DNA from 2 places in the Ensifer meliloti genome. Region 2 is predicted to be linked to the other one. Evidence: predicted binding sites of a transcription regulator. Region 2 holds the regulator's gene; the other holds the start of a gene.
What was found. The regulator HrcA, encoded in region 2, represses chaperone genes, less so after heat shock. The targets are predictions, from matches to a motif close to GTTAGCACTCNCNNNNNGNGAGTGCTAAC.

Region 1 (14,823 bases), on a different replicon from region 2:
TCGAGCTCGAATTGGTCGGCGGCCTCTATGCCGGGCGGCCGCTCTTCAGCGGCAAATTGGAGCCGGTGGAGGCCGTGCCGCCCGGCGGTTCGGCGTGAACGAAGCAGAGGCAGCGTCGAAGCCGCGATCCTCATTCCTGTGACCCGCACAGGAATGAGGAAAGGAAAGCGGCTACGTTCTACAGCAGGCCCTCGATCATGATCGGAAGTTCATGCACCCGCCTTCCGGTGGCGTGATGAATGGCGTTCGAGACCGCCGCCGACATTCCCACAAGCGCGATTTCACCGAGCCCCTTCACCCCCAGCGGATTGACGATCGTGTCTTCCTCATCGATGAAGTGGGCTTCGATATGCGGCGTATCGAGGTTCACCGGCACGAGATAATCGGCCATGTGCGCATTGATCGGACGCCCGTTGCGCCTGTCGAGCACCGTTCGCTCCATGATGGCCATGCCGATGCCGCCGATCATGCCGCCGATGCACTGGCTCGTCGCAAGCTTCGGGTTGACGACCCGGCCGACTCCGTAGGCGCCCAGGGCTCGCCTGACCTTGATCGTCTTCACGTCGGGATCGATGGCGACTTCGGCGAAGACCGCGCCGAATGAATGCATCGAATATTTCTGTCCGGTTTCGGCGTCACGGGCGGCAGTCCCCTCCCCGACGAGCGGGCTCTCCCCGCCATAGGACACGAGGTCAGCATAGGTGACGCCTCGATCGGACCGGCCTTTCACGAACAGCATGCCATCGCGCCATTCCAGCGCTTCCGGCGATTGCCCGGCGAGCCCCGCATTGCCGCCGCCTTTTGCCGCAAGCACGGCCGCCTTCGCCTGAAGATCGAGGCATGCGGCTCTGATCGCGGAGCCGACAGAAGCCATGGTCATCGACCCGCCATGGGGCGGCGTCGACGGAAAATCGGAGCGGCCAAGAGAAAACCGGATTCTCTCGACGGGAATTCCCAGATATTCTGCGGCGACCTGCGACATCGAGGTGTAGGTGCCCGGCCCCATGTCGCTTGCCGCCGCCTCCACCTCCACCGTCCCGTCTGGGAGAAGTCTTACTCGGGCGTTTGCCGGGGCAAACAGGCATGGATAAGAGGCGTTGGCCATTCCATAACCGATCAGAAGGCGCCCGTCCCGCATCGAGCCCGGCTCGCGCGTCCGGCGGCTCCAGCCAAAGCGCTCGGCTCCGAGATCGTAGCATTTCAGCATCGATCGGCTGGAGAACGGCACCTGCCGCCCTTCGTCGATCTGCGGCTCGTTTGCGCGCCGCAGCGCAAGCGGGTCCATCTGCAGCTTATAGGCAAGCTCGTCGATCGCGCATTCAAGCGCGTGAATGCCGCTTGCCTCGCCAGGCCCTCGCATATAGGTCGGCGTGCTGGTGTCGAGGGGAATCAGCCGGTAGCTCGTGCGGACGTTCGGGCAGGAATACATGAAGCTCGTCACGGAAGTGAGGGCCTCCATGAACTCCTCGTAACGGCTCGTCTCCCCCGCCCCTTCATGGACGATGCTCGTGAGCTTGCCGTCCTGCTGCGCTCCCAAGGCGATGCGCTGCAGGGTATAGGGCCGATGCCCGGTCGCAAAGAACATCTGCTTGCGGGTTAGTACCAGCTTTACCGGACGGTTGACGTGCCGCGCGGCGAGTGCTGCCAGCGTGACATGCGGCCAGGTTCTCAGACTGGTACCGAAAGCGCCTCCGATGAAGGGGCAGATCACCTGCACATTCTCCGGCGGAAGCCCGAAGACGGCGGCGATTTCGGCCTGTTCGTTGACCACGAACTGGCTCTTGCTCCAAAGCGTCAGGCGGTCGCCGTCCCAGGCGGCGATGGTCGCGTGGGGCTCCATCGGATTGTGGTTCTCGCGCGCAATGACATATTCCGCTTCGACCTTTATCGGCGCGGCGTCGAAAGCCTTGTCGGCATCGCCTCGGGTGACATCGGCTTCAGTGCGGGCTCCAGGCCGGCGCGCGACCGCCGGGACGACCTGCTCGCCGGCATGGGCATCGACCTGCGGCGGGCGGGCGGAGTAGGTCACCTTGAGCGCGTTGGCCGCATGCTCCGCCTGATCGAGCGTTTCGGCGATGATGATGGCGACCGGCTCTCCGAAGAAACGGACCTCCGGATCCTGCAGGACGTGCAGTCGCTCCCCGGCGGGCGGATCGATGGGGCCGCGGTGTTCGTTATAGGCAAGCCGCTGCGCGTTGTCGTGGCTGATGACGGCCAAGATGCCCGGCATCTTCTCGACCGCTGCGCTATCGATGGATTCCACCCGGCCGAGGCCGACGGTGCTGCCCACGACGACCGCATAGGCCTGGCCTTCCTGGTTGAATTCAGCCGCATATTTTGCCTGGCCGGTGACCTTGAGGCGGCCATCGATGCGCGACAAAGGGGTACCGATTGCCGTCGTCATGCCACTTCTCCTGCCATTTCGAGTGCCCGAACGATCGTTGCGGGAAGGAGCTTCACCTTGAACCCGTTTCCGGAGAGCGGACGCGTTCCCTCCGTCGAAACCGCCGCCGCGATCTCGTAGCTGGCGCGAGCGGCGGGTTTTCCCACCAGCGCCTGCTCGACAGCGTTCATGCGCCACGGGCGGGTGCCCACGCCCCCCGCGGCGATGCGGACCTCTTTGATTATTCCGTTCTCCACGTGAAGAGCGGCTGCCGCCGATACGAGGGCAAACTCGTAGGAGGATCGGTCCCTGACCTTCAAATAGCGCGCCTTTCTCGCATAGGGACCGTTTGGAATGTGGACCTCCACGATGAGTTCGCCTGGTTCCAGCGTGTGCTCGAGATGAGGCGTCGACTCCGGAAGCCGGAAGAGCTCCTCTACCGGAATGGTTCGCTCGCCGCGCGGCCCCTTCAAGGAGAGCGTCGCTCCCAGGGCGACGAGAGAAACGGCCAGATCGGATGGATGCGTGGCGACGCAGTGCTCGCTGGTGCCGAGAATTGCATGGCCAGCGTTCAGGCCGTCGATTGCCGAGCATCCCGAACCCGGTACGCGCTTGTTGCAAGGCGCGTCCAGCATACGGAAATAGGGACAGCGGACCCGCTGCAGCAGATTGCCGCCGATCGACGCCACGTTGCGCAGCTGCGGCGATGCACCCTCGGTCAGCGTCTCCGGAATGAGCGGCTGCAATCTGCGCACGTCCTGATTGGCGGCGACCTCAGACATGCGGGCCAGCGCGCCGATGACGATCGCGTCATCCGTGGCCCGGATGTAATTCAGCGGAAGGCGATTGATGTCCACGATCTTTTCCGGCGCCTCCACCTCCTCGCGCATCAAGTCGACGAGGGTCGTCCCGCCGGCAAGATATCTGGCTCCGGCAGCGGCTGCGGCGATCGCTTCGGCCTCGCTGGCCGCCCGTTGAAATTCGAAGGGTCTCATGTGCGATCCTCCTTGGCAGCCTGGGCGACGGCCGCAACGATCCCGGGATAGGCACCGCAGCGACAGATGTTGCCGCTCATCCAGTAACTGATCTCCTCGGCCGAGGATGCATGACCCTCGCTGATGCAGCCGAGCCCCGACATGATCTGTCCCGATGTGCAATAGCCGCATTGAAAGGCGTCATGCTCGATGAAGGCCACCTGCAGCGGATGCAGCGCCTCTCCTTCTGCGACGCCCTCGATGGTCGTGATCTTCGCGCCGTCATACATGACGGCAAGCGCCAGGCACGCATTGACGCGCTGGCCGTCTATCAGCACCGTGCAGGCCCCGCACGCACCCTGGTTGCACCCCTTTTTGGTGCCGGTCAGAGAGAGCCTCTCCCTCAGCATATCCAGAACAGACAAGCGGGGATCGACAACCAGCTGATGGACTCGACCATTCACGGTCACTTCCAACGGCAGCGTGTGCGTGGGAGGCGCGGGCGTTGCGGTTGAATCCGCTGCTGCCTCGGCCGGGAGCGGCAGCGCGGCAAATGCCACGGCCCCGGCGGTTGCCTGAAGCGCTTCTCGGCGTGACATGGTAAGACCAGGCGGATGCAATTCTGCTGTTTCGTCAGTCATGAAAGGTCCCCTTCGGCTCAGTAATGGCGAGAGAGAATAGGACGTGCGCCGCGAGTTCACTGTTCCGGTCTTTCGGAATTGTTCGGATGTTGCTGTGACGATCAAGAACTGCGGCGAGAGTCAGCCATCAGCCGTCAAACAAGCTGCCGCAAACACAGGCATTGCTGAAGCATTCCGCCGATGAGACCGGTGCAAGATGTCAGAGCCGACGGCGAAACTCGGTCGGTGTGATCCCCACCGCTTTCCGAAAGCTAGCGGCAAAAGCGGATTGTGTTTCATAGCCCACGGCCAGAGCGATATCGTTGACGCGCAGCTTCATATCTCTCAGCAGCGTCTTGGCGTAGGCGATGCGCTGACGGGTCAACCATCCGTATGGCGTCTGTCCGGTGGCCATACGGAAGGCCGTACAAAAGTGGAACCGGCTCAAGTTTACCAGGTCCGCCAGTTCCTGAATCCGGATATCCTCCGCCATATTCTCGCGCATATAGCCCGTGACACGCTTGACCTGCCAACCCGAAAGACCACGCTGCGGTCCAGGCGAGATAGGCATTGAAGTTGCGGAATGAGCCCTGAGGAGCTGAAGACAGACAAGGTCGAGGAGCTGATCGATGTACAAGTGGGAGATCGCGTCTCCCGAATTTATCTCGTCATTGATCAAAGCCATGATGGTGAACAGTTTGGGATCATTGAAGTTGACGCGGTCAAGCAGCTCGGGCTCCCGGCCATTTCCCACCTGATCCGCGCTGGCTAGAAGGCGCTTGTGGCCCAGGAAAATGTTCGAGACCTCGACATGGCCGTCGGCACGCCAAAAGCCACCGTGGCCTCTTGGTGCCAACGTGATCGTCCCCATCGCCGCGGGAGCGGAAATCGTCTGACCGCCGATCTTCACCGAGGCCATGCCCTGCCCGGAGTATTTCGCAGAAAGCACATGATCCTCCAGCGGCGGCAAATCATACTCGAACGGTTTGTTCCACCACCGGCCGACCAGTCGCGTATCATCCGAAAACACCTCTGGAACAAGGGGTGGCGATAAGCCCCGCTGCAAACGACGAATGTGGGCCGTCGTATCCGCAAGCGCTTTCCCGCCCATGGCTGTCCCCTCTTCTCAATCTGCAGCTAACCCAAGCTTCGCGGACGCTAGCACTGCTCGAATATTTGCAAAATATATAGTTTGGTGAAGTGACGGCTCGTGTGGGCGGTAGCGTGTACTTGCACGAGGTCGGATAACGGCTCAGCGTGACACCACTTTGCACATAAGCGTACATCACCACTTTGCCGCAGTCCAACTGCCGCGTCGAGGTGCCGTGATCGTTCAAAGTAAGAGTGTCCTGCCCCTCTCTCCGGATTTTGGACGGATCGTGACCCCGGTGCCTTACCGATCCCTCACAGGCTTGCTTTGCACCGGCAGCGTCACGACGAAGCAGGCACCGCCGTCCGGCGGAGATTCGTAGCTGACGGCGCCGCCGTGACGTTCGGCAATCTGGCGCACCAGCGCCAGTCCCAAACCCCAGCCGCCCGCGGCCTCGCTGCGTCCCGACGGGCGATAGAATGGCTCGAAAACGCGGTGCCTCTCGCTATCCGCTATGCCGGGTCCGTGATCGCGGACCCTAAGGATCGCAGCACCGTCCGCCTGCGCGACAGCGGCTGTGACAGGTGGACCGCCGTGGTGCAGCGCGTTCTGCAGGAGGTTGCGCACGAGCCTGCGAAGCAGGCGAGCATCGCCTGCGACGATCGCAGGCATTCCGGAAACCTCTACATCGTTGCGCGCGCCCTCTTCCGATACGAGAGCCAGAAGGTCGACGGACTCCAGCGCATCGAGCTTCTCGACGTGGTCCAGCCTGCTTGCCAGCAGGATCTCCTCGATCAGCGTGTCCAGTTCGGAAAGGTTGCGGATGATTTCCTGCTTGCGATCGTCGTTCGGCGCCTGCTCGTAGAGGTCGATCGCCATGCGCAGGCGCGCAAGCGGCGAGCGCAATTCATGGCTGGCATTGGCGAGCAAGGCCCGGTGCGACTTGATCAGCCGCTCGACCTGGTCGGCGGCCCTGTTGAAGCTCTTGGCCACCGCCGCCACCTCGTCGCTGCCGTCCTCCGGCACGCGAACCACGAAATCGCCCTTTCCCCAGGCATCCACGCCCACGCGCAGCCGCTCCAGCCGGCGGGTCAGGTGACGGACCACCGGATAGGCGGCCAGCCCGATGACACCGGCGATCAAAGCCAGGTAGGCGAGCGGATTGCGGCCGGACGGACGCAAGGGCCGCTCCATGCGCGCAGCCACGGTACGGCCGTCGGGCAGTTCGGTCACCATGGTGTGAAAATTGCCCGGGCCGTGGCGCCAAGGCTGGTCGAGAATGTCGCGCGGAATCGGGCTGCCGCCGCTTGCGATCAGCCTGCCGCGCGGGTCGTATACGGCAATGTCGGCATCGAAGGCGCGTGAAAACCGCTCGATGGTCGCCTCGACGGTCCGGTTGTCCATGTCCGGCGGAATGAGCGCGGCGACGAACCGGGCGCGCTGGCTTTGCCAGCCGGATTCCTCCTCGCCCTGCCCGAGCCATACGAATGCGGCGCTGGCGACGGCAACCGCGGCAAGGCTCGCGAGCAGTGTCAGGTAGATTTTCAGGAACAGCCGGCTGCGCATCGCTCTATCTCGTATCGTCCTGATAGCGGGCGAAGACATAGCCGGCGCCGCGCACGGTAATGATGCGCCTCGGATGCTTGGGATCGCTCTCGATGGCCGCCCTGATGCGCGAAATGTGGACGTCGATCGAGCGGTCGAAAGCATCCAGCTCCTCGCCCTTGACTGCATCCATCAACTGTTCGCGCGAGAGCGTGCGGCCGGGATTTTCGGCGAGCGCCACAAGCACATCGAACTGGTAGCTGGTCAGCGTACACTCGCGGCCGTCGATCCTGACGGAGCGGGAACCGGGATCGATCTCGAGCCGTCCGAAGCGAAGGGTCCGCGTAACCGCGGCGCTCCCGTTTCGGCGGCGCAGGATCGCCTTCAGCCGCGCCAGAAGCTCGCGCGGATTGAAGGGCTTGGGCAGATAGTCGTCGGCCCCGAGCTCCAGCCCGACGATGCGATCCGTCTCCTCGCCTTTGGCCGTGAGCATCAAGATGGGGACGTCCGATACCGCGCGCATGCGTCGGCAGGTTTCGAAGCCGTCGATATCAGGCAGCATGACGTCGAGGATGACGACGTCAGGGTTGCGGCGCCCGAGTTCGGCGATGCCCACCGTGGCGGTCGCCGCGGTATCGACGGTGTAGCCGTTTCCGGAGAGATAGTCGGACAGCATGGCGGACAGGCGCGTGTCGTCGTCAACAATCAAGACCCGTTCCGCCATCCCTGTGCTCCGCTCAAACTTCCGCCCGACTCATATTTACCACCGGCCGTGGCCCCCGCGCTCCTTCAAATGCTTGACGAGCTTGACGCGCTGCTCCGGCGTCAGCACTTCGGCCGCGTCGAGCAGCGCGGTCGTCATCTTGCGCGACGCCTCGTCAATGGCTGCAATGCGCTCGCTGCGAAGTTTCTCGGCGGCGGCCCGGTCGATGCCCGGCGCGCCCAGGAGTTCGATAACCTCTTCGCGCGTCTCGCGGAAGTCCCGGAAAGTCGGTCTGATCTCGGCGCGGGCATTGTCGATGATGTCCCAAAGCTTGTCTTCCTGTTCGGGTGTCGCATCGAGCTCGTCGAGCATGGTGCCGATCCGGTGTTCCATAACGCCGCCACCTCCCATATGCGCGTGCATCACATGGCCGCCCATGCCGAAACGGCCCATGCCGAAGCCGAAATCGTCGCTACGCGCGGCGGCAAATCCGACCGCGCTGACAGCCGCGACGGCTGCGAGGCCGCCGATCGCGGCGTGCCGTCCCCATCCTTTCGAAACGGCTTTGCCGGCGCCCCGGCCCGACAGGTCATTGTCTTCGTTTTCCATTGCCAGTCTCCTTTGCTCCGCAGCACCTGCTGCGATGGAGGAAAGCTAACCGGGCAACGTTTCGACCGTTCTGGGCGAATGTAAAGAAATGTAAAGCCGCGGCGCCGTAGACTGGGGGACGCGAGCACGGGCTACAACGATCCGGCACGCTCCGCCGCCGCCTTGGTGACCATTCTCAATCGATCCAGCTCGAGGCACGCATCAGGAAGCGCTCGATGGACGGGCGGCCGCCCGGTTGCGCCGATGACGCCGAGGACCAGGTCCGATATCTCCTGATCCGAAAATCTGTCGCCCATCTTGCGCCGTGCCGCATCGAGGAAGGCCTCGTCGGACCTTTTCAGCCGTAGAGCATGCCTTGGCAGCCCGGCAGCTCTCAGCAGCACGCTCAGCCATTTGCCGTCCCAGGATGGTGCGCTGGCATAAAGCCGGTGTCCGGCCAGCTCACGGATCATTTCTTCGGCGACGAACGCGACAGGGAGCCCCTCCGCGCGAAGCATACCCCTCGATATGCCATGGACTTCCTCGGCTTCGGCGGACCAGTCGGTCCAATCCGGAGCCGGCCGTATCAGATAGGAACGCGAGCGGCCGTCCTGGAAGACCCAGGCGACCTCTATGGGGAAGCTTTTCTTGTTCAGAGAGGACGCTTCGAAGTCCAGGAATACGATCATTCGCGGCCACGTTCCTCCAATGTACCAACGTAATCTAGGTCAGTCCGCTCGATCGACATGTCCAAGGCGACCTCACGCGATATGTCGGAATGCCGCGCGGGCCACCAGCAGCTCCAATGAAATGGCGCCACACTTGTTACTCCCATCATCGGCGTTCCGGTGCCAAACTACTTCAAGCCCGACAGCCAGGCCATGGCGCGATCGGGATCGCGCCCCGAGGAGGCGCCAATGCGTACAGATTGCCGAAGCGCACAAACTGGAGGTGCCGAGCCATGACGAAACCAATGCACACGCCACCCGTCGTCCCGCCGCAGGCCTGGGAGGCTGCGCGCGAACAGCTGCTCGTCAAGGAAAAGGCCCTGACCCGGGCGCGCGACGCGCTGGCCGCCGAGCGCCGGCGGATGCCGTGGATGGCTGTAGAGAAGGAATATGCGTTCGAAGGCCCCGCGGGCAGGGTCAGCCTCGTCGACCTGTTCGACGGTCAGCGTCAGCTGATCGCCTACCGCGCCTTTTTCGAACCGGGCGTTTTCGGCTGGCCCGACCACGCCTGCAGAGGCTGCTCCATGGTGGCCGATCAGGTTGCGCACCTCGCCCACCTGAACGCCCGTGACACAACCCTCGTCTTCGTCTCGCGGGCACCCCAGGCGGACATCGCCCGGCTGAAAGCGCGCATGGGATGGCAGATCCCGTGGTTTACCGTGACGGACAGCTTCGACGCCGATTTCGGGGTGGACGAGTGGCACGGCACGAACGTGTTCTATCGCGACGGCGACCGCGTTTTCCGTACCTATTTTATCAACAATCGCGGCGACGAGCAGATGGGTAGCACGTGGAATTACCTCGACATCACGCCGCTCGGCCGGCAGGAAGTCTGGGAGGATTCGCCCGAAGGCTATCCGCAGACCCCGACCTACAAATGGTGGAACTGGCACGACAGCTACGTCAAAGACGCCGAGCCGGACAAGAAGTGGGTCGAAGTGTCGGACGCCGGAGAGGCGGCGTTCCGGAACCAGGACTAGCGAGGCTTTAAGGAACATGCCCTCGGAAGGGAGGCCCGCCCCCCGATGGCAAGGACGGGCCCGGTCGATCGCTTAAAAGTCCATGCCGCCGCCGGCCGGAAGCGCCGGTGCGGCTTCCTTCTTGGGCTTTTCGGCGATCATGGCTTCGGTCGTGACGAGAAGACCGGCAACCGACGCTGCGTCCTGAAGCGCGGTGCGGACGACCTTGGCCGGGTCGATGACGCCCATGGCATAGAGATCGCCATATTCGTTGGTCTGGGCATTCCAGCCATAAGAGAACTCCGTCTTCTCGCGCAGCTTGCCGACGATGATCGAGCCCTCGGCTCCGGCGTTTTCCGCAATCTGGCGGACGGGAGCTTCGATAGCGCGGCGCACGAGATCGACCCCGACGCGCTGATCGTTGTTGGCGGTCTTAAGGCCGTCGAGAGCCTTGACCGCCCGCAGCAACGCGACACCGCCGCCGGGCAGTATCCCTTCCTCGACTGCCGCCCGCGTCGCGTGCAACGCGTCGTCGACGCGGTCCTTCTTTTCCTTCACCTCGACTTCGGTAGAGCCACCTACGCGGATGACTGCGACGCCGCCGGCGAGCTTGGCAAGGCGTTCCTGCAGCTTCTCGCGATCATAGTCAGAGGTCGTCTCCTCGATCTGGGCGCGGATCTGCGCGGTACGGCCCTCGATCTCGGCTTTCGAACCCGCACCGTCGATGATGGTGGTGTTCTCCTTCTCGATCGAGACTTTCTTGGCGCGGCCCAGCATGTCGAGCGTGACGCTTTCAAGCTTGATGCCGAGGTCTTCCGAAACGACGGTGCCGCCGGTCAGGATGGCGACGTCTTCCAGCATGGCCTTGCGACGGTCGCCGAAGCCGGGCGCCTTGACGGCAGCAACCTTGAGGCCGCCGCGCAACTTGTTGACGACGAGGGTGGCGAGCGCCTCGCCTTCCACATCCTCGGCGATGATGAGGAGCGGCTTGCCGGACTGGACGACCGCTTCGAGCACCGGCAGCATGGCCTGCAGGTTCGAAAGCTTCTTTTCGTGGATGAGGATATAGGGATCCTCCAGTTCCACGCGCATCTTGTCCTGATTGGTGATGAAATAGGGAGAGAGATAGCCGCGGTCGAACTGCATACCCTCGACGACCTCGAGTTCCGTCTCGGCCGTCTTGGCCTCCTCGACCGTGATCACCCCTTCATTGCCGACCTTCTCCATGGCTTCGGCGAGATAGCGTCCGATCTCGGTGTCGCCATTGGCGGAAATGGTACCGACCTGAGCGATCTCGGAATTCTTGGAGATCTTCCTGGCGTTGTTCTTCAATTCCTTCACGACCGCATCGACTGCGAGATCGATGCCGCGCTTCAAGTCCATCGGGTTCATGCCCGAGGCGACGGCCTTGGCACCTTCCCGGACGATTGCCTGTGCGAGCACCGTAGCGGTCGTCGTTCCGTCCCCGGCAAGGTCGTTGGTCCTGGATGCGACTTCGCGCAGCATCTGCGCGCCCATATTCTCGAACTTGTCCTCGAGTTCGATTTCCTTGGCGACGGAGACGCCGTCCTTGGTGATCCGCGGCGCACCGAACGACTTGTCGATAACGACGTTACGGCCCTTCGGACCGAGGGTTACCTTTACGGCATTGGCCAGCACGTCGACACCACGCAGCATGCGCTCGCGTGCGTCGGTCTGGAATTTGACTTCCTTCGCAGCCATTTCTTCACTCCTTGATAGGCAGCTTGTTGACTGTATCTTCGCGTTATCAGGCGGCTATCTTCTCGGCGGCCTGGGCCTCGATGATTCCCATGACATCGCTTTCCTTCATGATCAGGAGATCTTCGCCGTCGATCTTGATCTCGGTGCCGGACCACTTGCCGAACAGGATGCGGTCGCCCACCTTGACGTCGAGCGGCTGGATCTGACCCTGTTCGCTGCGCGCGCCGGGACCTACAGCGAGGACTTCGCCTTCCTGGGGCTTCTCCTTGGCAGTGTCGGGGATGATGATGCCGCCTTTGGTCTTCTCTTCGGACTCGACGCGGCGGACGAGAATACGATCATGAAGCGGTCGAAACGCCATGTTTTCCTCCATGGACAAACATTGATGATCTTGTTCCCCATCCCGGACCGGATGACCAATCCGGACGGGTGCGAAGCCTCGTTCGAGCACTTCGCGCGGGATGATCTGGTTGGGCTAAAAATGGATTTCAAGAGGCCCCGGCAAAAAAATTAGCAGCGCTTCGAGGCGGCTGCTAACAGACTGGAAAGGAACCCGAATTTCGCTGTGACGTTAAGGTCATGCCGGGGCGCCCCCGCAAGATCAGCCGGGAGCCGGCGAATGATATGTAACGGAGATGAAGCATGCGATTTTCATCGGATCTCGAGCGCCAGCTCAACGGTTACGGTCTCACAACCGCGCATATCCTCTACCGCATTCCCGATTTCGAATCCGTCCTGCAGACCTATGTCTGGCAGGATTACGACCTCGCACCGGAATTTCCCCAGATGCGAAATTTCCTCGATTTCTGGCAGACCAATCTCGACGGGCCGCTCCACTCCGTGCGATTCACCCACAAACGGCTGATCGGTCCGAACGAGTGGCGGCAGGTGGATGGCGAATTCAACATTCACTGAGTTCCGGCGTTAAAGGACGCTTGCGTCTTCCCGCTCTAAGGCCTGTTGAGTTTGATCTGGAGTCTATGACGGCTGCTGGGAGCTGGATGATGGCGCTTCTCCTCGCCCTCGTTTCTGTGCTTGTCACAGAGATCCAGCAGCGCCGCGTCTGCGGCGCGGGGAGAGTTCTTTCAAACCAAGGACTCGGTCTGGCTGGATCCCTATGACGAGCACAGGGAGGAGGAAATCAAACAGTCGCGGCGGGTATCCCGAATCTCAACAGGCCCTAAGACGGCTCCGCCAGTAATGCCCAAAATGCCAGTAGCGGCGTGTCGACCGATCGCATTGCGTGCCTGATGCCCGGCTCGTTGTAGAACGAGCCGCCGAGGCCCGGTGAAAACCATTCTCCCTCCCCCTGCCGGAATTCTCCCTTCGACAGAACGAGATAGACCTCCTCAGGCGCGTGCTCATGGTCCGGATAACGCACATGCGGCGCCATCAATGTAACTCCGAGCCAGACATCGCTGCGCTCTTCGAGACCGCTAGGTCCGACGATCATCGCGTTCGCATGGCCCTCGAGGAAATTCGCGCTCTCGGAACCGTCGCAACCGGTGCGCCGGCGCCATGCGAGAAAGGGCTCGACTGCCCTGAACCGATCGATCAGACGTCGCAGCGGCTCGTGTTCCGTTTCGATGGAGAGCGCCGTCTCAAGGTGGGAACACACCGGCAGGCGGCTTCCGTGGCCCCGCCTTTCCACGCCCGGCACCTCGAGCGCAGAAGAAATCTGCAGGATCGAGCGGCACGATTGCGGAGCCTGCGCGAAATGATTGAACGCTTCAAAGGCACTGTCGATGAACAACTGAAGGGCATCGCTGCGAGGTGACATTGATAGGTCCTTCTAGGCGTGAAAAGGTCTGGGGACCTGCCTGGCGTCAGATATCCTTGAGAAGGCGTAGAGCGTCGTAGATCGCGGCGTGGGTGTTGCGCGCCGCGACCGCATCGCCGATACGGAAGAGCTGGAACTTGCCCTCGGCGTTGCGGACGACCGATTGCGGTTCCCCGGCGATCATTTCGTCGTGCGCGATCTCGCCCAGATTGCTGGAGAAGGGCTTCAGCTCGAAATAGAGTTCATCGAGCGGGATGGTCCCATGATTGACGACCACCTGGTCGAAAGTCCGCTGTTTGGAGATACCCCCGTAGTCGCTGCCGACATGGGCGACCAGTTGATTGCCGCTCTTCTCTACCGCTTCCAAACGGTAGGTGACGGTAAAGGTCACATCGAGCTTCTGCAGGGAACGCATGTAAGGCACGAGGTTCATCGCCATGACCTCCGGCGCGAAGGAGCGGTCGGGCGTCATGATCTCGACCCTGGCGCCGGCAGTGGCGAGAAATTCGGCGGCCTGCAGAGCGGCGTGGTCGCCGGCGTCATCGAAGATCAGGACATTGGTGCCCGGCTTTGCGTCGCCGGAAATGATGTCCCAGGCGGACACGACGAGCTCGTTGCCCCTCGACAGCACCTCCGTATGCGGAAGCCCGCCGGTGGCGATGATGACGACGTCAGGATTTTCCGCCTGAATGGCCTCCGCTTCCGCCCATGTGTTGAAATGGAAGGTGACGCCGAGTTTTTCGCACTGGCTCATGCGCCAGTCTATGATGCTGATCATTTCCCGCCGGCGCGGGCTCTGCGCAGTCAGGCGGACCTGGCCGCCCGGATCGCTCGCCGCCTCGAAGACAACTACCTCGTGGCCACGCTCCCCCGCCACGCGTGCCGCCTCGAGACCAGCCGGTCCGGTCCCGACGACGACCACTTTCCTGCGACAGTGCGCCTTCGCGATGCTGTGCGGCATCGTCAGCTCGCGTCCGGTCGCAGCATTGTGAATGCAATAGGCGGCGCCTCCCTGGTAGATACGGTCGAGACAGTAGTTCGCACCGACGCAGGGGCGAATGTCGTCCTCCCGCTTTTCGATGATTTTGCGGACGATGTGCGGATCGGTCATGTGGGCGCGGGTCATCCCGACCATGTCGACCTTGCCGGACGCAATCGCGTGGCGCGCGGTCGCGACGTCAGGGATTTTCGCCGCATGGAAGGTCGGGAAGTTCGTCGCTGCGCGTATCTCGCCGGCGAAGTCGAGATGCGGCGAATTGGCCATGCCCTGAATAGGGATCACATCCGTCAGTCCGGGGTCGGTATCGATATGGCCGCGAATGATGTTCAGATAGTCGATAAGTCCGCTTTCCTTGAGGCGTTTCGAGATCTCAAGGCCTTCCGCCTTGTCGGTCCCCCCGGGAAGGCATTCATCGGCCGTGTATCGCACGCCCAGGATGAACTCGTCTCCGACACGTGCCCGGATCGCCTTCAGGACGTCGAAACAGAAGCGCATACGGTTGTCGAGCGAGCCGCCGTAGGGACCATCGAGTTCGTTCGTCAATGGCGAGGCGAACTGGTCGATGAGGTGACCGTAGGCCTCGAGTTCGACGCCATCCATTCCGCCGGCCTTCATGCGCTCCGCCGCATCGGCAAAATCCTTGATGATCCTGTCGATATCCCAGTCTTCGATCTTCTTGGGGAAGGCGCGATGCGCCGCTTCGCGGTGATGCGAGGGAGCGACGACCGGAA
Region 2 (14,823 bases):
CTGCCGGCGACGTGCATTCCGGCAGAACGGACGACCGCCGGCTGAATCGGCACCTCCGCCGCCGTCCACGCTTGACCAAATTCCAGTAATAAGCAATTTTTGGGCCAACTAAGAAAATGGGCCCGTCCAAGCGGACACGGCTCGGAGAACTCGACGGGAGTTTCACGCCAGCATGGCCTTGTCCGCCAGCCTTCATCTGAGACAGTCGCAGTCGCTGGTCATGACGCCGCAGCTGATGCAGTCGATCCAGCTGCTTCAGATGAACCATCTGGAGCTCAGCCATTTCATCGCGCAGGAAGTCGAGAAGAACCCGCTGCTGGAGGTCCAGCCGGCCGATGAGCCAACGATATCGGATCGCGAGGATGCCGGTCCGCATCCGGCGGAGACCGGCGGCGAAACCGACGAGGCGGCAGGTCAGAGCGACCTTTACGACAGCGCCATGTCGAGATCCGGCGAGAGGCTCAGCGAGGGCCTTGACGCCGACTTCGCCAACGTCTTCCCGGACGATACGGCGCCGCAGCGGGCGGATGCGCCAGAGCTTCTCGGCCAATGGAAATCCATGCCGGGTGCCGGCGACGCAGAGGGATACGATCTCGACGATTTCGTGGCCAGCCGCAAGACATTGAGGGAGGCGCTCGCCGAGCAGCTGCCCTTCGCACTCAGCGCTGTCTCCGATCGGCTGATCGCCCGGTATTTCATCGACCAGCTCGATGATGCCGGCTACCTGCACGCCGACCTCGCCGAGACCGCGGAGACGCTGGGCGCGGCAGGCGAGGACGTGGCGCGCGTGCTGCACGTGCTTCAGCAGTTCGATCCGCCGGGCGTCTTCGCGCGCACGCTTGGCGAATGTCTTGCCATTCAGCTGCGCGCCCGCAATCGTCTCGACCCGGCGATGGAAGCGCTCGTGGCCAATCTCGAGCTCCTGGCACGGCGCGATTTCGCAAGCCTCAAGAAGATCTGCGGCGTCGACGAGGAAGACCTGATCGATATGCTCGCCGAGATCCGCAAGCTCGATCCGAAACCGGGCACCAGCTTCGAAACCGGTGTGTTCGAGGCCATCATTCCCGACGTCGTCGTGCGCGCCGCACCCGATGGCGGCTGGCTTGTCGAGCTCAATCCGGATGCCCTGCCCCGGGTTCTCGTCAACCACGACTATTTCACAGAAATATCGCGCTCCAGCCGGAAGAACAGCGGCGAACAGGCCTTCCTCAACGAGTGCCTGCAGAATGCCAACTGGCTGACGCGCAGCCTCGATCAGCGCGCCAGGACGATCATGAAGGTGGCGAGCGAAATCGTCCGGCAGCAGGACGCCTTCCTCATCCACGGCGTCGGCCACCTGCGCCCGCTGAACCTCAGGATCGTCGCGGACGCGATCAAGATGCACGAGTCGACGGTGAGCCGGGTCACCTCCAACAAATACATGCTGACCCCGCGCGGGCTCTTCGAATTGAAATATTTCTTCACGGTCTCGATCGGCTCGGCGGAAAACGGCGATGCACATTCGGCCGAGTCCGTGCGCCATCGCATCCGCACGATGATCAATCAGGAAAGCGCCGATGCCGTGCTCTCGGACGACGACATCGTCGACGTCCTCAAGCAGGCCGGCGTCGATATCGCCAGACGCACCGTCGCAAAATATCGCGAGGCGATGAGCATCCCCTCCTCCGTCCAGCGCCGCCGCGAGAAGCGGGCGCTGGCCAAGGCCGCGGGATTCTGAGCGCTGCCGGCAGGCCGCAAGCGCGTAAGCCGGGTTGCGCTTTGGGCTCTGGCCGGCGGAACCGCCGGGGCCTGATGAACGTTTAATTCCACGACGCGCAATTGACTCTCCGCGGTACAGCGGATATGAGGCCGCCGCGCTTGCCTGAGATAGAACTCCGCGAGGCAGCGCGCGCTCACGATTTCGGTCGTTTCAGGACTCCGGTCGCTGAAGTGCTTGGATGACGGGAGCGCTTGGAATAGACTGGGCACGCAATTCACGAACAAGAGAGGAAACTCCATGAGTGTGCGTGTATCCGGTAAACATATGGAAATCGGCGATTCGTTTCGCGTCCGCATCGGCGAGCAGATCGAGCAGGCCGTAACCAAATATTTCGACGGAGGATATTCGAGCCAGGTCACTGTGGAAAAGTCAGGGTCGCGATTCAGCGCCGACTGCAAGCTTCATCTCGATACGGGCGTGGTATTGCAGGCAAACGGCCAGGCGAACGAACCACAGTCAGCCTTCGACGCGGCTTCGGAGCGCATCGAGAAGCGGCTCCGGCGCTACAAACGCAAGCTCAAGGACCATCACAACGGCAACGGGCAGAATTCCACCGAGGTGGCCTATCGAGTGATGGACTCGGTGCCCTTCGAGGACGAGGAAGTTCCCGACGATTATGCACCGACGATCGTTGCCGAAACTACGAAACAGTTGAGAACAATGTCCGTCGCCAACGCCGTTATGGCCTTGGACATGACGGATGAACCGGTGCTGATGTTCCGCAGCCCCGGCAAGGATGACCTGAACATCGTCTATCGGCGCAACGATGGGAATATTGGCTGGATCGACGCCGCCAATATCAAGGCATGAGTGGGGATGGGGGAAGCCAGCCGGACTGGCGTCCCCCGTCTTTCCGATCAGCGGGACGGCGGAAAGGCTCGACTTTTCTGTGCATTCGAACCGCCAAGACAAAGATGGGTAGAGCCATCACGGCGCATTTGTGATGAGATTGCCAGGCTCTAACCGGCGAACGAGGATAAAAGAATGGCATTGGCAGGCTTGCTGCATCAAAATGCGATCATCCCGGCCATGAGGGCCAACTCGAAGAAGCAACTCCTTCAGGAATTGGCGGCAAAAGCATCGAAGCTCACCGGTCTGCCGGAGCGGGAGATTTTCGACGTCATCCTGCAGCGAGAACGACTCGGCTCGACCGGTGTGGGCAACGGCATCGCCATCCCGCACGGCAAGCTCAGCAATCTTCCGTCGATCGTCGGCATCTTTGCGCGGCTCGATGCGCCGGTCGATTTCGAGGCATTGGACGACCAGCCGGTCGACCTCGTCTTTCTGCTGCTTGCACCGGAAGGTGCCGGCGCCGACCACCTGAAGGCGCTCTCGCGCATCGCGCGCGTGCTGCGCGACCATGACATGGTGTCGCGTATCCGAGCGAGCGACTCGGCAAGCGCGATCTACACGCTGCTTAGCGACGACACGACCTCGCACGCTGCCTGAATATCTTCTGCCTGCCGCCTACCGGAGCCGGTTGGAAGAGCATGCGGCAATTCGAACAACGCCGAAGGGCCGCGCACCTTGCAGAGTGCGCGGCCCTTCGCAAATCGCATTCATGCGCCGTCAGATCACGATGTTTCTAGGTCGGGTCGACCTACTGCATGTTTCCTTTAATCGTATCCGATTAAAGGACAAAAACATGCAGCAGATCAAAGTGTTACAGCGACCTTTGCGCGTCTGATAAGACGCGCGGCGCTGTAAAAACATGAACGTGATCGATTCCAAGAAGTTGAGACGCGGGATGCGGGCGGAAAACCGCACACACCTTTCCTCATCCCGCTCTAAGCAGCAGGCGTCTCGCTTTCAGAGGTGGCTGCTTTCGGGCCGCCCTTGGCAACGCCGACCATCGCCGGGCGCAGGACGCGCTCGCCGATCGTGTATCCCGCCTGGACCACCTGGACGACCGTGTTGTTCGGAACCTCGGTGTTCGGGACCTCGAACATGGCCTGGTGGAAATTCGGATCGAACTTCTGGCCGGTGGGGTCCAACTGCTTCACGCCGTGACGCTCGAGCGCCGCAAGCATCGACCGCTCGGTCATTTCCACGCCCTCGATGAGTGCTTTCAGGCCGGCATCGCCCGCCTCCCTGGCGTCGGCCGGAATCGCATCCAGCGCGCGGCGCAGGTTATCGGAGACCGCCAGCATGTCGCGCGCGAAGCCCGCGACGGAATAGGACTTCGCGTCCTTGACATCACGTTCGGTGCGCCGGCGCAGATTGTCCATCTCCGCAGCAAGGCGAAGATATTTGTCGCGCAGTTCCGCACTCTCGGCCCTGGCAAGCTCAAGCGGATCCGGCGCGGTCGTGGAAGCATCCGCCTCCGGCTTTTCCGCGGCTTGCGGCTCAGCGGCTGTTTCGAATTCTTCAGGCGCCGCGGCCTCGGGTCCGTTCTTGTTCGTTTCGTCGGTCATGACGTTCTCCGAATTTCTGTCTTTTGCTGTGTTCGGCATCATCAAACCAGCGGAAGTCGCTTTGCTTGAACGTACTGTTGCCTGGATTTGAAGCCCGATATCGATGTTTGGGCCCAAAAAATCAAGGGTCGATTGCTTCATCGATCAAAAGGATTCGCTCAGCGCGACAGCCGCGACATGAGCTGGGCGGTGTAATCGACCATGGGAACGATGCGGGAATAGTTGAGCCGGGTCGGCCCGATTACACCGACCGCGCCGACGATGCGGTCGTCGCTGTCGCGGTAGGGAGCGACGATCAGCGAGGAACCGGAAAGCGAAAACAGCTTGTTTTCGGAACCGATGAAGATGCGCACGCCCGGGCCGCTCTCGGCGAGGTTGAGGATCTCGATCAGGCTGTCCTTCTTTTCGAGGTCATCGAAGAGCATACGCAGCCGCTCGATGTCGTCCGTCCCTTCCAATCCTTCGAGCAGATTGGCGCGGCCCCTGACGATCAGCCGCGCCGGCTGGCCGTCGCCCTCGCTTCCGGACCAGATCGCCAGCCCACGCTCGACCAGGTCCTGCGAGAGCGCGTCGAGCTCGCCGCGCACCGTCTCCTTGACCTTTTCCAGTTGCGTCCGCAATTCGGGAATCGTCTGACCGGCAAGGTGAGCGTTGACGAAGTTCGCCGCTTCGGTGAGCTGGGCGCTGGTGATCCCGGCGGGCAGCTCGATGATGCGGTTCTCCACCTGATCGTGCTCGCCGACGAGCACCGCCAGCGCCTTGGTCGGCGCCAGCCGGATAAACTCGACATGCTTGAGGACGGGATCGCTCTTGGTGGTGATTACGAGACCTGCGCCGCGCGACATGCCGGACAGCATCTGGCTCGCCTCGGTAAGAAGGTTTTCGACCGACCTGTCCCGATTTCCCGGGTGAACCTGCCTTTCGATCGAGGCGCGTTCCTCCGGCGAGAGATTGCCCACCTGCATGAAGGCGTCCACGAAGAAGCGCAGGCCCAGCTGCGTCGGAAGCCGGCCGGCGCTGACATGGGGGGAATAGATCAGGCCCAGATCCTCGAGATCGCTCATCACGTTGCGAACCGAGGCCGGCGACAGCGACACCGGCAACAGCCGCGAGAGATTGCGCGAGCCCAGCGGCTCCCCGCTTTCCAGATAGCTCTCGACAATGCGGCGGAAGATCTCGCCGGAGCGCTCGTCCAGCGCCGATGCGATCCCCTTCGTTCCAGGGTTGCGCAGTACCATGTCACTCCGTGATCAGTATTCTGTGTCCGGAAAGAATATAGTGATCCGCGCGGGGAATGGCAAAAGGGAAAAATCACTGCGAAGCTTCGACATCAAGCGGTTCCCTTTGCCTACGCCATGATCTAGAAGGCTCACGAAAGCGCCGCGCGTCTTCAGACGCGCAAAGGCCGCTGGAGCACTTTGAATTCTGCATGTTCTTGTCCTTGAACCGAACAGGACCCAAGGAAGCATGCAGTCGGGATCGACAGGAGTTGACGATGCGGCCATCCGGTAGAAAAACCGACCAAATGCGCAAGGTCTCGTTCGAGCGCAGTTTCTCCAAGCATGCGGAAGGATCCTGCCTGGTACGCTTCGGCGACACGCATGTTCTGTGCACCGCGAGCCTGGAGGAAAAAGTTCCGGCTTGGCTGCGCAACGGCGGCAAAGGCTGGATCACCGCGGAATATGGCATGCTGCCGCGGGCGACCGGCGAGCGCATGAGGCGCGAGGCGGCGACCGGCAAGCAGAGCGGCCGCACGCAGGAGATCCAGAGGCTGATCGGGCGGTCGCTCAGAGCCGTCGTCGATCTTCCGGCGCTCGGCGAACGTCAGATCTCGATCGACTGCGACGTGATTCAGGCCGACGGCGGCACGCGCACCGCGTCGATCACCGGCGCCTGGATCGCCCTCCACGACTGTTTGAAGTGGATGGAAGCGCGCAACATGGTCAAGCTGGAGAAGGTCTTGAAAGATCATGTGGCCGCCATTTCCTGCGGCATCTTCGCCAATCAGCCGGTTATCGACCTCGATTATCTGGAAGACTCGGCTGCGGAGACGGATGCCAATTTCGTGATGACGGGCAGCGGCGGCCTGGTCGAGATCCAGGGAACGGCGGAAGGCAAGCCCTTCAGCGAAGAAGAATTCGCAAGCCTGATGCTGCTCGCCAAGAACGGCATTGCCGAACTCGTCGAAATGCAGAAGCAGGCGATAGCAGGCTAGATCACGATGTTTTTAGGTCGGGTCGACCTAAAACATGAACGTGATCGGAACCAAGAAGTTGAGAAGCGGGATGCGGGCGGAAAAGCGCGCGCACTTTTCCTAATCCCGCTCTAGACCGCTCTCTGCTTCACTGAAGCAGTGAGATGATCTAACGCTTCGACAATACGCACTTCCGGACGGAACACCGTCACGGCTTTACCGGAAGTGCTCTGGATCACTTGAGAGGAACAGGTCCGGTGCCGACATTCGAAGGCATTCTGGAGACCGCGCTTTACGCGGACGATCTCGACCAGGCGGAGGCCTTCTACGGAACGGTCCTCGGCCTTGAAAGGATCACGCGCGCCGGCAGCCGCCATGTCTTCTTCCGCTGCGGCGAAGGCGTGCTCCTGATCTTCAATCCGGCGGAGACGGTGAAGCCGCCTGCACCGGGCGCACTTCCCGTGCCTCCGCACGGGACGAAGGGCAACGGGCACATGTGCTTCCGGGTCGCCGCCGAGGCGCTCGACGGCTGGAAGGCGAAACTGGAGGCAGCCGGGGTCGAGATCGAGGCGGATATCCGCTGGCCGAACGGCGCCCGCTCCTTCTATTTCCGCGATCCGGCCGGCAACAGCCTGGAATGCGCGGAAGCGGGCCTCTGGGCCAAGGATTGATTTCGGTAATACCTGAACGGAACGGAATAGATGCGCAGACTGATCGACAAGACGCTCGTCGTCGCGAGCCATAATGCCGGCAAGATCCGTGAGATCCGCGATCTCATCGGGCCGCTCGGCTTCGAAGCGAAATCGGCAGCCGATCTCAATTTCGTCGAGCCGGATGAGACCGGCACGACCTTCGAGGAGAACGCGACCATCAAGGCGCTCGCCTCGGCCAAGGCCTCGGGACTGCCGGCGCTCTCGGACGATTCCGGTCTTGCCGTCGACGCGCTCGGCGGCGCCCCCGGCGTCTACACGGCCAACTGGGCCGAACGTGAGGACGGCAGCCGCGACTTCCGGATGGCCATGGAGAAGGTCGAAGAGGCGCTCCGCGCCAAGGGTGCGGCGAAGCCCGAAAGCCGTACCGCACGCTTCGTGTCCGTTCTCTGCCTTGCCTGGCCGGACGGGCATGTCGAGCTCTTTCGCGGCGAGGTCGAGGGTTATGTCGTCTGGCCGCCGCGCGGAACCAGTGGCTTCGGCTACGATCCGGTCTTCCAACCGAAGGGCTACGACACCACATTCGGCGAAATGAGTGCGGAGGAGAAGCATGGCTGGAAGCCGGGCGATTCCGAGGCCCTGTCGCACCGCGCCCGCGCATTCAAGCTGTTCGCCGAAACCTGTCTCGGCGCCTGAGTAGGAAGACAATGCAGATAGCCCCGCTTTCAGCGATCGGTGACGGCATGGACCCCGGTTTCGGGGTCTATGTGCACTGGCCCTTCTGCGCGGCGAAATGCCCCTATTGCGACTTCAATAGCCATGTGCGCCATCAGCCGGTGGATCAGCCTCGCTTCGTCGCCGCATTCCTGAAGGAAATGGCCGCGGTGCGCGCGCTTTCCGGTCCGAGAACCGTCACCAGCATTTTCATGGGCGGGGGTACCCCGTCGCTGATGGACCCTCGGACGGTGGAGGCGATCCTCGACGGCATTGCCCGGCATTGGCACGTGCCTGATGGCATCGAGATCACCATGGAGGCGAACCCGTCCAGCGTCGAGGCAACGCGCTTCCGCGGCTATCGGGCGGCCGGCGTCAACCGCGTCTCGCTCGGCGTACAGGCTCTCAACGACCGTGACCTCAAATTTCTCGGGCGGCTGCACGATGTCGAGAATGCGCTGAAGGCGATACGGCTCGCGCGCGAGATCTTTCCGCGCATGTCCTTCGACCTTATCTATGCGCGGCCGAACCAGACGGTCGAGGAATGGGAGCGGGAGCTGAAGGAGGCGGTTTCCTACGCCGTCGATCATCTGTCGCTCTACCAGCTTACCATCGAGGAAGGGACGCCCTTCTACGGCCTGCACAAGGCAGGGAAACTCGTCGTTCCGGATGGCGAGCAGTCGGCGGTTCTCTACGAGGCCACGCAGGAGATCACCGCTGATATCGGCATGCCGGCCTATGAGGTCTCCAATCATGCCCGGCCGGGGGCCGAGAGCCGGCACAACCTCACCTATTGGCGCTACGGCGACTATGCGGGCATCGGCCCCGGCGCCCACGGGCGGCTGGCGATCGGATCAGGCAAGATCGCGACCGCAACCGAGCGCAACCCGGAGGCATGGCTGCAACGCGTCGAAGAGTGCGGCGAAGGCCTGGTCGAGCGGGAACTGCTCGATTTCGAGGCGCAGGCCGATGAGCTTTTGCTGATGGGGTTGAGGCTGCGCGAAGGCGTCGATCTCGCCCGCTGGCAGACCCTCTCGGGCCGCGATCCGGATCCGGCCCGGGAAGAATTCCTGATCGAGCATGGTTTCATCGAACGGATCGGCAATTCGCGGCTGCGCTGCACGCCCGCCGGAATGCTGATCCTCGACGCCGTGGTGGCCGACCTCGCCTGCTGATCGCGGGCCGAGCGGCTCAGCCGCCTTCCTTCACCGGTGCGACGATCCCCCAGGTAACTCCAAAGGGATCCCGGAGCTGGCCGTAATGGTCGCCCCAGAATGCGATCTCCAGCTGCATCGTCACCTCTGCGCCGGCCTCCACCGCCCGATTCCACCAGAAATCAGCGTCATCGACGACGAGGTGCAGCACGAAGCCCTCCGGCGGCTTCCAGGGATGGCCGAATTCCGGGAAAGGATCGTTCAGCATCAATGCGCCGCCATTGATCGTCAGGTGGCAGTGGATGAGGCGCTTTCCATCCTGGGCATGTTTGCGGTCCTCCTCCTTGGCGCCGAAAGCGCGGACATAGAAGGCCGCCGCCGCATCTGCATCCTCCACGTTGAGATAGGCGATGACGCCGGGCATGGGCGGGCGCGACGGCGCTTGCCAGTCGACCTCGGACCGGGGATCGAGATCGATCGCCGCCTTGAAGCTTCCGTCCATGTAGAAGGGGACGGATTCGTGCTGATGGGCGATTTTCCATCCCCTGTCGGTGCGTGTCAGGCCCAAGGTCAGGCGATACCAGAGCGCCGCCTTCTGGCCATCGTGCTTCTCGCCGGAAAGATGCGTCAGCGCAGTGGCGAAGGCGACGTCGCCGCTCACCGAAACGTCGAGCTCCTCGAGGGTGAAGCCGAGCGGCCCTTTCCACGTGGAAAACCACTGCTCAAGGCCGCCGGCATCTGCGTCGGAAGCCTTGAGGGGGGGCGCCAGCGAAAAGACGAGGCAATCTTCCGTGCCGTGGGCGAGGACGCGGGCGGCATCCTTCCGGCGCAGCGCCTCCGCCCAGTCCCCGATTACCTCCTCGATCTCCGCAACGGCCGCACTCCTGCTCTCGGTAATGGTCATGACCCGGTCCTCCTCTCAGAGTTTCGCAACGAGTGTCGCAAGCTGATCGGCGCATTGGCCCCAGCCCTCGTGGAAGCCCATCTTCTCATGGGCATCGCGGTCCTCGACGCTCCAATGGAGCGCGCGGGCCGTATAGCGGGTCTTGCCGCCCTCGTTCTCGAAGGTCATGACCGCCGTCATGAACGGCTTCTCGGACGGCTTCCAGGCTTCCGTAAAGGCATCGGTGACGACGATCTTCTCGTTCGGCACGACTTCCAGATAGATGCCCTGATTAGGATAGAGTTCGCCCTCGGGCGAACGCATGACAAAGCGGTTGGTGCCGCCCGCCCTGACGTCGAGCTCCGCTTCCGTGATCGTCCACGGCAGAGGAGCGAACCACTGCTTCAGAAGCTCGGCTTCCGTGAAGGCCCGGTAGACCTTCTCGCGCGGGGCATCGATCAGCCGTGTCAGAACCAGTTCGCGTTCGCCGCCGGTGTCGGTCGCTGCAGTCATTTTCGAAATCCTCCATGTTGGTTCATTCCAAGGACGAAGGAGGATGCCGCCTGCCGACAGGGGCCAGAAAAAATTTATCGCTTTTCTTCTTCCGCGACCGTCGCCGGCTCGGCCGCGAGGTGATCGAGCTGCATGCGGATATAGGCCGCTTCGGACGCGTTGGTGGCCAGTGCGATCGCCCGGTCGAAGGCGGTGCGCGCCTCGCATGCCCGGCCGAGCTGCTTCAAAAGGCCGCCGCGCAGGCCGTGATAATAGAAATAGCCGGAAAGCCTCTCCCCAAGGGGCTCCACCATCGCCAGTGCGGCCTCCGGTCCCTCGCGTTTCGAGACCGCGACCGCGCGATTGAGCGTGACGACCGGCGAGGGCTGCAGGCGCTCGAGCGCCTGGTAGAGGAGGTCGATCTCCTCCCAATCCGTCTGCTCCGGACGTTCGGCGCGGGCATGCAGGGCCGCGATTGCTGCCTGTATCTGGTAGGGACCGGGGCGGCGATGGCGCATTGCTTTGTCGATCATCGCCAGCGCCTCGGTGATCATCGGCCGGCTCCAGAGCCGCCGATCCTGATCTTCGAGCAGGACGACGGCACCATTGGCATCGAAGCGCGCGCGGGCGCGCGAATGCTGGAGCAGCAGAAGCGCCGTCAGCCCCATGATTTCCGGCTCGGCGGGAAACAGCCGCAGCAGCAGCCGCGACAGGCGGATCGCCTCGTCGCAAAGATCGGCGGAGACGCCCTCGGGGCCGTTCATCGCCGAATAGCCCTCGTTGAAGACAAGGTAGATCATCGTCGCGACCGCTGCGAGCCGCTCGGCGCGATCGACGGCATCGGGTGTCTCGAACGGGATGCCGGCGGCTGCGACGCGGGCCTTGGCGCGGGTGATGCGCTGCTCCATCGCCGCTTCGCTGACGAGAAAGGCACGGGCGATCTGCCTGACGGAGAGCCCCGATACGATGCGCAGTGCAAGCGCGATCTGCTGGGTTGCCGGAAGCGCCGGGTTGCTGCAGACGAAGAGCAGCCGCAGGATGTCGTCGCGGTAATGCGCCCCGTCGAGGCGATCGGCGAGTTCACTCTCCCGGTCGTCGAGATCGGAGAGCAGTTCCTCCGGCGGCAGTGCCGTCTCGCGCGACTGCCGCCGCACCTTGTCGATGCCGCTGTTGCGGCCGACGAAGATGAGCCAGGCGGCGGGATCGCGCGGCGGACCGGTACGGGGCCAGTTTTTCAGCGCCCGGATACAGGCCTCCTGGAACGCCTCCTCCGCCAGATCGAGATTGCGAAAGTAACGCAGCAGCGCACCCATTGCCTGCGGCCGCGCGGAAATAAGAGCAAGATCGATCCAGCCTGTGTCGGTCATGAGGGCAGCTCACCGGGTTTATAAAGCGCGAGCGGCCGGACCTCGTAGGAGCCCGTGCTCGGATTGGCGTTACTCAGATCGCGCGCGAAGTCGAGCGCCTCATCCAGCGAGGCGCAATCGATCAGATAGAAGCCGAGCAACTGTTCCTTGGTCTCGGCGAAGGGGCCGTCCATGACGATCGTCTCGCCGGCGCTGTGGCGCAGCGTCGCCGCCGCCGTCGTCGGCACCAGGCGCGCGACGGGCCCCAGCTTGCCCGCTTCGACATATTTGCGTTGGACGGCGCTCAGATCACGCATGACCCTCTCGTCCTCCTCCTTGCTCCAGGCACTGGTGACGCTTTCATCGTTGTAGCAAAGCACGGCGTAAAGCATTGAAAATCTCCGCTCTGGTCTGAAGACGAATGGCGCTATTGATAGCCGACAAGCGGGGCGAAAAAAACGCTCAACAAAAAAGCCCGGCGGACCGGGCTTTCGTAACGTCGGGCTTTCCTGCCTCTATTCGTTGATCAGTCGCTTCAAAAGCTCGATCTCGTGGCTGAGCTTGGTGTCGGCAGAAATCAGTTCCTCGATCTTGCGCACCGCATGGAGCACGGTCGTGTGGTCGCGCCCGCCGAAGCGGCGGCCGATCTCGGGGAAGGAGCGCGGGGTCAGTGTCTTCGACAGATACATGGCGATCTGGCGCGGCTTGACGATGACGCGGGTGCGGCGGTTGGAGACCAGCTCCTGACGCGAGACATTGTAATGCTTGGCGACGACGCGCTGGATATCTTCGATGCGGACGCGGCGCGGTTCCCCGGCATTGACGAGATGGCCGAGCAGTTCGTCGACCCGCTCGATCGAAAGCTGCGGCTCGAAGGAGCGGCGGAAGAGAAGCTGATTGAAGGCGCCCTCGAGTTCGCGGCCGCTGGCTGTCACGTTGCGGGCGACATGGCTCAGTATCTCGAGCGGAATCTCGAGCGAGGCATCGTCCTGGCGCGCCGCTTCGAGACGACGCTTCAGCATTTCCAGGCGCATCTCGTAGTCCGGCCCTTCCATCTCGATCGCCACGCCGCCTTGCAGGCGCGAGCGAACGCGGCTGTCGAGCGATTCCAGCTCCCAGGGTGCACGGTCTGCGGCGACGACCACCTGCTTGGCGGAGTCGAGCAGCATGTTCAACAGATGGCAGAACTCGTGCTGGATCGACTTGCCCTGCAGGAACTGCATGTCGTCGATAATGAGAAGGTCGATGTTGCGAAGTGATTCCTTCAGCGACAGCGCGTCATTGTCGCGGATCGCCGTTGCGAAACGCCACATGAAATATTCGGCCGTCAGATAGACGACGCGTGGCGCGCGCGCACTCTGGAGGGCCGCGAGAGCGATCGCCTGCAGAAGATGCGTCTTCCCGAGACCAACGCTCGAATGGATGAAAAGCGGATTGAAGCGCACGGCGCCGGCGCCGGCCTCGGCAATCGTACGCGCTGCCGCGAGCGCGACCCGGTTCGACGAGCCCTCTACGAAACTATCGAAACCGTAGCGCTGATCGAGCGGCGAGCCGAAAAGCGGCGCCTGGACGGGTCTCGCCGGAGCTGCCGCAACCGCAGCGGCGGCAATTGCCACGGTGGGGGCCGCCGAACGGCGGGAGGGAGGGACGACCGCCGCTTCGGCAGCCGCGGCAACGCTCTCTTCAGGAGCCGTCGGGCGATGACCGCGGGTCGCGGTGCGCACGAGGATCTCCACCTTCAGTATCTCGCTGTCCTCCTGCTGGACGAGCGTGGTGATCAGATCGAGATAGCGATTATTGATCCAGGACTTCAGAAAAGTCGTCGGGACCGAGAGGCGCACGACGCTTTTCGACACTGAATGGAGCTTGAGGCGTCCAAACCAACTTGCGAAGACATCCGGACCGACCTGGGCTTTCAAGCGCGCACTTACCCGCTCAAACAGTGCGTCATGCCGCATGTCGTGTTTTTCCCCCGCCGCCTGAGACTGATTGCTTCCGGCCTGAAAACCTCCAGGTGCCGTCGCCAAATTCATCCGCATCTTGCCGCCTTCCAATTTCATTATTCCGATGCCGTCATTTCTGGCGGCCTCATCTTTTATGCCCGCCCGCCACGGCCGCTCAAAAGCCATGCCGCGTCAGCCGGACGCTCTGATACGCACCGAACCGGGCTCCTCATATCCCGTCACGGCACGCTGCGCTCATTCGCTTGCCTTCGCCTCAAGCAAATGTCCCCTCGCACTTCGCCTTACCGATTCTGCACGGCTCTTTTCAAGCCGACCGGAACCGTTTTTCCTCGTTGCCGGCTGACCGCACCCTCGTACGTAGCGGACAGCCCGAGCCTCCTTCTTCCTACTCCAACGCATTCACAAGGCTAAGCCCTGTCGGCAACCACAAGACGAAACGTCCTCGCTCCGGTGCGAAGGCTCGCCCGGTTTTATCGTCTCGATTTGTTTGATTGATCGACGTGGAATTAACCCCGCCACAGGCGACGGAAAGCCCAAAGTCACCCCGATTGGAATGACCCTTAAACTTCCTCGTACAGATGTAATCTGTGTCCCCTGTGGAAGGCATTTAGGCAGGATCGTCCGGCAAGATCAATCGCGTTTTTTACCCGCCCGTAAGCGTCGACAGTTGACTCTCGTGCCGGGTTTTGCATCCCGCTCCCCGAGTCCGGCGAGAATCCCTGTTGAATCAAGGGTTTTGTTTTTTGCGTTCTTGCTTAGCTGGCGAAAAAGAAAAAAAATAAAAAATGGCTTGACTCACTTCGGACTCAATCCGCCCGCCCCGCCAGACCACATTTTTGCCGCAACCTCTCATAAGCCACTGAAAAGCTTATAATTTTTTTGTCACGGGATTGACACGAGCGTGGCAAGGTCAATCGCGCAGGCCGTTGGCGGCGGCACGAATCGGAAAAGCCCGGCGAAAACGCCGGGCACTTCATCAACAGCTTTTTTCTTAGCCGGGTTAGGCCGAAAGGCTCTTCACGCGCTGCGCCAGGCGCGAGACCTTACGCGAAGCCGTGTTGGAATGCATTACGCCCTTCGTGGCGGCGCGCATCAGCTCCGGCTGTGCCGCCTTCAGGGCGGCGGCTGCGAGTGCCTGATCGCCGGAAGCGATCGCCTCTTCGACCTTGCGGACGAAGCTGCGGATGCGCGAACGACGGGCCTTGTTCACTGCGGTACGGCGTGCGATCTTGCGGGTCGCCTTTTTCGCCGAA

Region 1: groES (co-chaperone GroES) is a predicted target of HrcA. The motif match lies at 11,822-11,850, and genes of this name have one in related genera.

The regions. Positions count from the first base shown of each region.
Region 1 covers NZ_CP120364.1:278,694-293,516, forward strand. Annotated here, with positions in the region: gene PZL22_RS01170 (monovalent cation:proton antiporter-2 (CPA2) family protein) at 1-98, shown strand, start outside; gene PZL22_RS01175 (xanthine dehydrogenase family protein molybdopterin-binding subunit) at 179-2,404, opposite strand; gene PZL22_RS01180 (FAD binding domain-containing protein) at 2,401-3,378, opposite strand; gene PZL22_RS01185 ((2Fe-2S)-binding protein) at 3,375-3,998, opposite strand; gene PZL22_RS01190 (helix-turn-helix domain-containing protein) at 4,198-5,088, opposite strand; gene PZL22_RS01195 (sensor histidine kinase) at 5,371-6,633, opposite strand; gene PZL22_RS01200 (response regulator) at 6,638-7,336, opposite strand; gene PZL22_RS01205 (Spy/CpxP family protein refolding chaperone) at 7,373-7,924, opposite strand; gene PZL22_RS01210 (3'-5' exonuclease) at 8,056-8,592, opposite strand; gene PZL22_RS01215 (DUF899 domain-containing protein) at 8,865-9,611, shown strand; gene groL (chaperonin GroEL) at 9,684-11,312, opposite strand; gene groES (co-chaperone GroES) at 11,359-11,673, opposite strand; gene PZL22_RS01230 (usg protein) at 11,955-12,227, shown strand; gene PZL22_RS01235 (dimethylsulfoniopropionate lyase) at 12,493-13,092, opposite strand; gene PZL22_RS01240 (NADH:flavin oxidoreductase) at 13,139-14,823, opposite strand, start outside.
Region 2 covers NZ_CP120365.1:2,700,230-2,715,052, reverse strand. Annotated here, with positions in the region: gene rpoN (RNA polymerase factor sigma-54) at 173-1,717, shown strand; gene hpf (ribosome hibernation-promoting factor, HPF/YfiA family) at 1,997-2,569, shown strand; gene ptsN (PTS IIA-like nitrogen regulatory protein PtsN) at 2,744-3,208, shown strand; gene grpE (nucleotide exchange factor GrpE) at 3,547-4,173, opposite strand; gene hrcA (heat-inducible transcriptional repressor HrcA) at 4,332-5,411, opposite strand; gene rph (ribonuclease PH) at 5,669-6,388, shown strand; gene PZL22_RS19940 (VOC family protein) at 6,625-7,038, shown strand; gene rdgB (RdgB/HAM1 family non-canonical purine NTP pyrophosphatase) at 7,069-7,713, shown strand; gene hemW (radical SAM family heme chaperone HemW) at 7,725-8,906, shown strand; gene PZL22_RS19925 (nuclear transport factor 2 family protein) at 8,923-9,789, opposite strand; gene PZL22_RS19920 (SRPBCC family protein) at 9,805-10,281, opposite strand; gene PZL22_RS19915 (RNA polymerase sigma factor) at 10,356-11,627, opposite strand; gene PZL22_RS19910 (YciI family protein) at 11,624-11,998, opposite strand; gene dnaA (chromosomal replication initiator protein DnaA) at 12,122-13,735, opposite strand; gene rpsT (30S ribosomal protein S20) at 14,571-14,823, opposite strand, start outside.